Regions from separate parts of the Planosporangium spinosum genome, predicted to be linked through region 1. Evidence: riboswitches for the same ligand, from Rfam matches in the RefSeq annotation. Region 1 holds a riboswitch; the other holds the start of a gene.
The links. A riboswitch is a leader RNA that binds a small molecule or an ion and turns the genes downstream of it on or off. The one in region 1 is predicted to bind cobalamin.
Positions count from the first base shown of each region.

Region 2: linked by a shared signal. The riboswitch ahead of cobN (cobaltochelatase subunit CobN) and the one ahead of ACNTMW_RS32735 (ribonucleoside-diphosphate reductase subunit alpha) in region 1 are both predicted to bind cobalamin.

Region 1 is NZ_JBLYUB010000044.1:14,690-18,140, forward strand. It holds gene ACNTMW_RS32735 (ribonucleoside-diphosphate reductase subunit alpha) at 1-2,018, opposite strand, end outside; cobalamin riboswitch at 2,147-2,359, opposite strand; gene ACNTMW_RS32740 (histidine phosphatase family protein) at 3,026-3,451, shown strand, end outside.
Region 2 is NZ_JBLYUB010000019.1:45,456-48,906, reverse strand. It holds gene cobN (cobaltochelatase subunit CobN) at 1-1,548, opposite strand, end outside; cobalamin riboswitch at 1,625-1,801, opposite strand; gene ACNTMW_RS23535 (YhjD/YihY/BrkB family envelope integrity protein) at 1,831-2,700, opposite strand; gene ACNTMW_RS23530 (MFS transporter) at 2,807-3,451, shown strand, end outside.

The DNA of each region.
Region 1 (3,451 bases):
GAGCCCTCGGCGCGTTTGATCTGCTCGCGGACCTGCGCGGTCCACAGTCCCCGCGCCTTCAGCTCGCGGACCAGGTAGTTGTTGACCTGCAGGAACTCCCCGGACATGGTCTCGCGCTTGAACAGGTTGGACACCTGCGGCTCGATGCACTCGTAGCAGCCGGCGATCGAGGCGATCGTCGCCGTGGGGGCGATGGCGACCAGCAGCGAGTTACGCAGGCCGTGCTCGGCGATCCGGGCGCGCAGTGCGGCCCAGCGTCCGGTCTGGACGGGCTGCGCGCCCCACAGGTCGGGGTGCAGGACACCCTGCGCGGCGCGGGTCTGCGGGTACGCCGGGTGTGGGCCGAACCGCTCGGCCAGGCCGGCCGAGGTCTCCAGCGCGGTCAGGAAGATCTCCTCCTGCACCCGGGTGGACAGCTCCCGCGCCTCGGCCGAGTCGAACGGCAGGCGCAGCGTGAAGAACACGTCCTGCAGCCCCATCACGCCCAGTCCGACCGGCCGCCAGCGCGGGTTCGATGCGGCGGCCTGCGCGGACGGGTAGTAGTTGATGTCGATCACCCGGTCCAGGAACACGACCGCGGTGCGCACCGTTGCCCTTAGTTTTTCCCAGTCGACGCCGTCGGCGGTGACGTGCGCGCCCAGGTTGATCGAGCCGAGGTTGCACACGGCGGTCTCGTCGTCGGAGTTGACCTCGAGGATCTCGGTGCACAAGTTGGACAGGTGGATGGTGTTGCCCGGGGCGCCGGTCTGGTTGGACAGCCGGTTGGACGGGTCCTTGAACGTCATCCAGCCGTTGCCGGTCTGCGCGAGGGTGCGCATCATCCGCCCGTACAGGTCCCGGGCCTTCACGGTGCGCACGGCCTTCTTCTCCGCGACCCGGTAGGCGGCGTCGAACGCCTCGCCGTACAGATCGGGCAGGTCGGGGGCGTCGGACGGGTCGATCAGCGACCAGTCGGCGTCGGCCTCGACCCGGCGCATGAACTCGTCCGGGATCCAATGGGCCAGGTTCAGGTTGTGCGTGCGGCGGGACTCCTCCCCGGTGTTGTCGCGCAGTTCCAGGAACTCCTCGACATCGGGGTGCCAGGGCTCCAGGTAGACGCAGGCGGCGCCCTTGCGCCGGCCGCCCTGGTTGACCGCGGCCACGCCGGCGTCGAGGGTCTTGAGGAACGGCACGATCCCGTTCGAGCGGCCGTTCGTGCCGCGGATCAGCGCGCCGCGGCCGCGCACCCGCGACCAGGAGATGCCGATGCCGCCGGAGAACTTCGACAGCCGCGCCACCTGGTGGTACCGCTCGTAGATGGAGTCGAGCTCGTCGCGCGGCGAGTCGACCAGAAAGCACGACGACATCTGGGTGTGCCGGGTGCCGGAGTTGAACAGCGTCGGCGAGCTGGGCAGGTAGGCCACCGACGACATCAGCCGGTAGAAGCCGATCGCCTCGCCGGGATCGGCCGACAGACCGCACGCCACCCGCAGCAGCCAGTACTGCGGCGTCTCCACCACCAGCCGCGACTCGGGATGGTGCAGCAGGTACCGGTCGGTGACCGTGCGCAGACCGAAGTACTCGAAGCGCAGATCCCCGGCCGGATCGACCGCGTCGTCGAGCTTGCGGGCGTTGCCCGCCACGAACGCGGCCGTCTCGTCACCGATCAGTCCCTGATCGTGGGCGTACCGGATGGACTGGCTGAAGCTCGCTACACCCTGGTTGCGGACCTCCTTGTCGACGTACGCGGCGAGCAGCCGGGCGGCCAGCTTCGAGTACTGCGGTTCCTCGCCGATCAGCTCGGCGGCGGTCTGGATCGACAGCTTGTCCAGCTCGGCGGTGCTCGCCCCGTCGTACAGGCCGCTGATCGTCTTCGTCGCGACCCGCAGCGGGTCCACCTCGTCCAGGTCGGCGACCCACCGCTCGACCGCTCGGACGATCTTGCCGACGTCGACCGGCTCGGTGTCGCCGTTGCGTTTGCGGACCTGCATCACGTGCCGGCGCTCCGGCGCGGTGGTCTGGTCTTGCGTGACCGTCATGTCCCCCTCCTCGGGCACTCACCGACGGTCGTCGGGCGCGCGAGGGGACGCCACCGGTCCCGCGGCGACACGCGTGGTCCGGCTGTGGCGTCGGCCGTCCCGCGCGGCCGCCGACCGCCGCACACCGGTCGGCGTGCGGCGCGCTGGCAGGTCTTCGGACTCGCGGGCGTGACCACTGAAGGGTCGCCTACTGGCCGTCGCTTCCCAGACCGTGTGGTCCAGTGCTTCGTTGACGGCGGTCGTTCCCACTCACCGCTGCGGGGCAGTCCCGGATTTCCACCGGGTTCCCTGTTGCCACGGCCGCCTTGACGGACGGCCGAACCAGCTGCGGACGACACCATATATGGGTGCGCTCGCGAAGTCACACACAACATCTCGTATCGGCGTGTCGTCCGTGCGGCCCCGCCTCGAAGAACCCGATTCACGGCCGAGTCGATCCAGCGACACCATGACCTGCGTGTCACGGGGCCGCGCGCATCCGAACATGCGGGGGCCGGCTCGGGCCGGTCGGCGTTCGTGCCGGACGATTTGTCGAAGGAGCACCTCGTGCAGTCGGCCGCCGATCGGGCCGCGTGCCGTCAGTGGGTTCTGCTTGCAAGTGGACACTCGGCCGCAGCCGACGAGCGCGCGGACGAGCGTGGTTGGGGCGACCAGGTCGTTCTCGACGGGTGCGGGGGTGGCGATCACGGCGCCCCAAGGTCCGTGGTCGTGTCTTTGGACACGCCGAGTTGCTGGCCAGGTTGGCTGGACGGTGCCGACCCTCCGGACGTTCCTGGTTTGATCTTGTTCGAGAACCAATCGATTCCCAGGCAAGATCGTCCTGTTGGGTGGGCCAGTGGCGTACCTGTGTGACTAGGCTGCGGCTTGGTCGCGGGTGCGCCGCGTTCGTCACGTCCACCGTGGTTGGTGTGCGCCGCCGTTCGAGCTGTGTCGTGGCTACCCATGGAGTGAGTGGGTCGCGTCGTTGGTGGCGGTAGACGTCCATGGTGTGGGAGGGAGGGCGGGACGTGGGTACCCGGCTGGTGCTGGTCAGTCACGCGCCGACCGCGGCGACGCGGGCGGCGGCATTTCCCGACGACGAGCCGCTCGACGAGCGCGGTCTGGCCGGCGCGTCCGCGGCGACCGGGGTGTTCCGGCGGGTGGCGGCCGCCTACAGCTCTCCGGCGCGCCGCTGCGTGCAGACCGCCGCCGCGCTCGGTCTGGAACCGGAGATCGTTGCGGCGCTGCGCGACGGTGACGTGGGCCGGTGGGCGGGTCGTACCCTCGCCGAGGTCGAGGCGGCCGCGCCGGACGCGGTCGCCGCGTGGCTGACCGACCCCGTCGCCGCTCCGCACGGCGGGGAGTCGGTCGTCGAACTGCTCACCCGGGCGCGCGAGTGGCTGGACGAGCTGCCGGCCGTAACCGGCACGATCGTCGCGGTCACCCACCCGAGC
Region 2 (3,451 bases), on a different contig from region 1:
GCCGGGCAGCCACTCGAGGGTGCCGTGCTTGCCCAGGTGCACGACGGCGTCGACGTTGCCGGCCAGCCACCGGTACGCGGCGAGGTAGTGGTGTGAGGGCGGCAGGTCAGGGTCGTGGTAGATCGCGATCGGGTTCTCACCGAAGCCGCGCGGCGGCTGGATCATCAGCGTCACGTTTTGAAATTGCAGTCCGGCCAGCACTATTGCCTTATCGGGTCCGTCGCCGTCGACGTACAGCTCGCCCGGCGGCTCGCCCCACGCGTCCAGCATGTCGGCGCGCAGCGACTCCGGCAGCGCGTCGAACCAGCCCCGGTAGTCGGACAACGGAACCCGGATCGGCGCCGCCGCCAACTGGTCCTCGGTCAGCCACTCCACGTCGTGGCCACCGGCCGCGATCAGCGAGTGGATCAGCGCGTCGCCGTCTTGAGGGAACTCGCCCACGGCGTACCCGGCCGCGCGCAGCGCCCGTAGCAGGGAGACCGCCGAGGCGGGGGTGTCCAGGCCGACCGCGTTGCCGACGCGCGAGTGCTTCGTCGGGTACGACGACAGCACGATCGCCAGCCGCTTGTCGCGGTTGTCGACGCGCCGAAGCCGGGCGTACGCCAGCGCGATGCCGGCCACCCGCGCGGCGCGCTCCGGGTCGGCGAGGTACACCGGGATACCGTCCGGGCCGGCCTCCTTGAACGAGAACGGCACCGTGATCAGTCGGCCGTCGAACTCCGGGATCGCCACCTGCATCGCCGCGTCCATCGGGCTCAGCGCGGCGTCGGAGCCGGCCCACTGGGCGCGGCTCGACGTGAGGCAGAGCCCCTGGAGCACCGGTACGTCCAGCGCCGCGAGCGCCTCCACCGACCAGGCGTCGGAGTCGCCGCCCGCACTCGCGTCGGCGGCCGTGGTGCCACCCGCCGCGAGCACCGTCACCACCAGCGCGTCGCAGCGCCCCAGCAGTTCGGCGAGGCCGTCGTCGACCGCGCGCAGCGACGACGCGAAGATCGGCAGCGCGTTGGCGCCCTGCTCCTCGATCGCGGCCGCGAGGGTGTCGACGAACGCGGTGTTGCCGGCGAGAGCGTGTGCCCGGTAGAACACGACCCCGACGGTCGGCCGGTCGGGCCGTTGGTCGTGGGTGCCGTGCACACCGTAGGCCGGCGCCGGCGCGGGTGCCGCGAACCCCTCGCCGGTGAGCAGCACCGTGTCGGACAGGAACCGGTACAGCTCGCGCAGGTTGTCCGGGCCACCCTCGACCAGGTAGCGCTGCGCGTCTCCGACCACGCCGGTGGCCGCGGTCGACAGCGCGGTCAGCTCGGCGTCCGGGGTGGCCTCACCACCGAGCGCCACCACCGGCAGCCCGGCACGCCGCACCTCGTCCAGACCCTCGGGCCAGGTACGCCGGCCGCCGAGCAGCCGGACCACGGCGAGCGCCGCGCCGTCGAGCAGGCCGGGCACGTCCGCGGGATCGAGCCGGGTCGGATTGGCCACCCGCCAGTCGGCGCCGCTGGCCCGGGCCGCGAGCAGGTCGGTGTCGGCGGTGGAAAGCAGGACGAACGTCATGAGAGGCAACTCCCGTCGGGGTCCGCGCCCCGGTCGCAGGGTCGTAGGTGGGGACTTCTCGTCCCCCGGCGGCCGGAGTCTCCTGGCTCCCGGATCGACACGTACGACTGCTCTGGCTCGGCGCTCGACGCTGCGCAGCGCCCCAGAGCAGTCGCCCCTCCGCCTTCCCACCGGCGTGTGCCGGCCGTGGCATGGGTGAGGGTCGCTCCCCGGTGACAGTGGCGGGACCGCCCCGGATTCGCACCGGGTTCCTCCACTGCCGCCGTCGCGGATGCTACGGCATCACGGATCGCCCGGCGGCGCCGATCCACTGCCGGGTGACGGGTGCGGGGCGACGAGCCGGCCCAGTTGCCGCGTGAACACGTACCCGACCAGGACGACGACGTGGAGCACGTACAGCCACAGCGCGACGGCGACGACCGCGCCCACGGCGGCGAACCCGCCGAACGGCAGCCCCAGGTTCAGCGGCAGCGACCAGAACAGCACGAAGCCGTGCAGGAAGCCGGACAGGTTAGCCGCCGCGAACGACCCGCCGGCGGTGGCCGCCGGCCAGGGCGGGCGCGCCGGGCCGACGAACCGGTACACCCAGATCACCACCGGGCTGAGTGCGAGCCACACGCCCAGGAACGACACCACCACCGCCGCGACGCTGGCCAGGCCGCCCCGGCCGAGCAGCCCGGCCGCCCAGGGCAGCGCCAGCAGCAGCGCCAGCAGCAGCCCGGGGCCCGCGGCGAGCAGCGGCAGCACGAGCAGCCGGCCGCGCCACCCGATGGCCCGCTCCCGCCGCGCCGCGGCACCGCCGGCCAGCGACACCAGTGAGCGGCGCAGCCCCTCGCCGTACAGGGTGGCGGGCAGCAGCGCCGCCACCGCCTGGGCGGCGGACAGGTGCAGTCCGGCCGTCACCAGCCTCGTGGCGGCAAGGTTCGCGCCCAGTTCGGCCGGGAACGCGGCAGCCACCCGACCGGCGCGCGCCGCCAACCGGTCGGTGCCCACGATCGCCGCGGCCAGCCGCAGGGTGAGCAGGCTGACGGGTACCACGGCGATCCCGCCGTAGAACGTGGTGGCCGCGGCGTGCAGCGCCAGGTCACGGCCGCGCAGCGCGCCGACGACCCTGCCGATCAGCCGGCGCGGCACGGCGCGCAGCGTCCCCACGTCCCCTCCAGATATTGTTTTGTGCCGATCGGTAGTTAATGGTCGTTAAGGTGTCGAGTTTGGGCAGTCAGCGGCATGGGCAAGACCGCTGACACGGAGGTGCCCAATGACCAGTTCCCCACAAACAGTCCGCAGCGACGTACCGGCCCGTATCGACCGGCTGCCCTGGGCGCGGTTCCACTGGCTGGTGGTCGTCGCCCTCGGCGTGGCCTGGGTGCTCGACGGCCTGGAGATCCAGATGGCGGCGTCGATCGCCTCGGTACTCAAGGACCAGAACACCCTCCACCTGACCGCGGGCGAGGTCGGCCTGACCGCCTCGGTCTACCTGCTCGGCGAGGTGGTCGGCGCGCTGGTGTTCGGGCGGCTGTCCGACCGGCTGGGCCGGCGCAACCTGTTCCTGGTCACCCTGGGCATCTACCTGGTTTTCAACGGCCTGTCCGGGTTCGCCTGGAACCTGTGGTCGTTCCTGGCGATGCGGTTCATCGCCGGCATGGGCATCGGCGGCGAGTACACCGCGATCAACTCGGCCATCGACGAACTGATCCCGGCGCGCTACCGGGGCCGGGTCGACATCGCGATCAACGGCACGTACTGGCTGGGTGCCATGATCGGCGCCGCGTCCCAACTGGTCCTACTCAACCCGGACATCCTGCCCAAGGACCTCGGCTGGCGGATGAGCCTGTTCGTCGGCCCGGTCATCGGCCTGGCGATCTGGCAGCTGCGCAAGCACGTCCCGGAGAGCCCGCGGTGG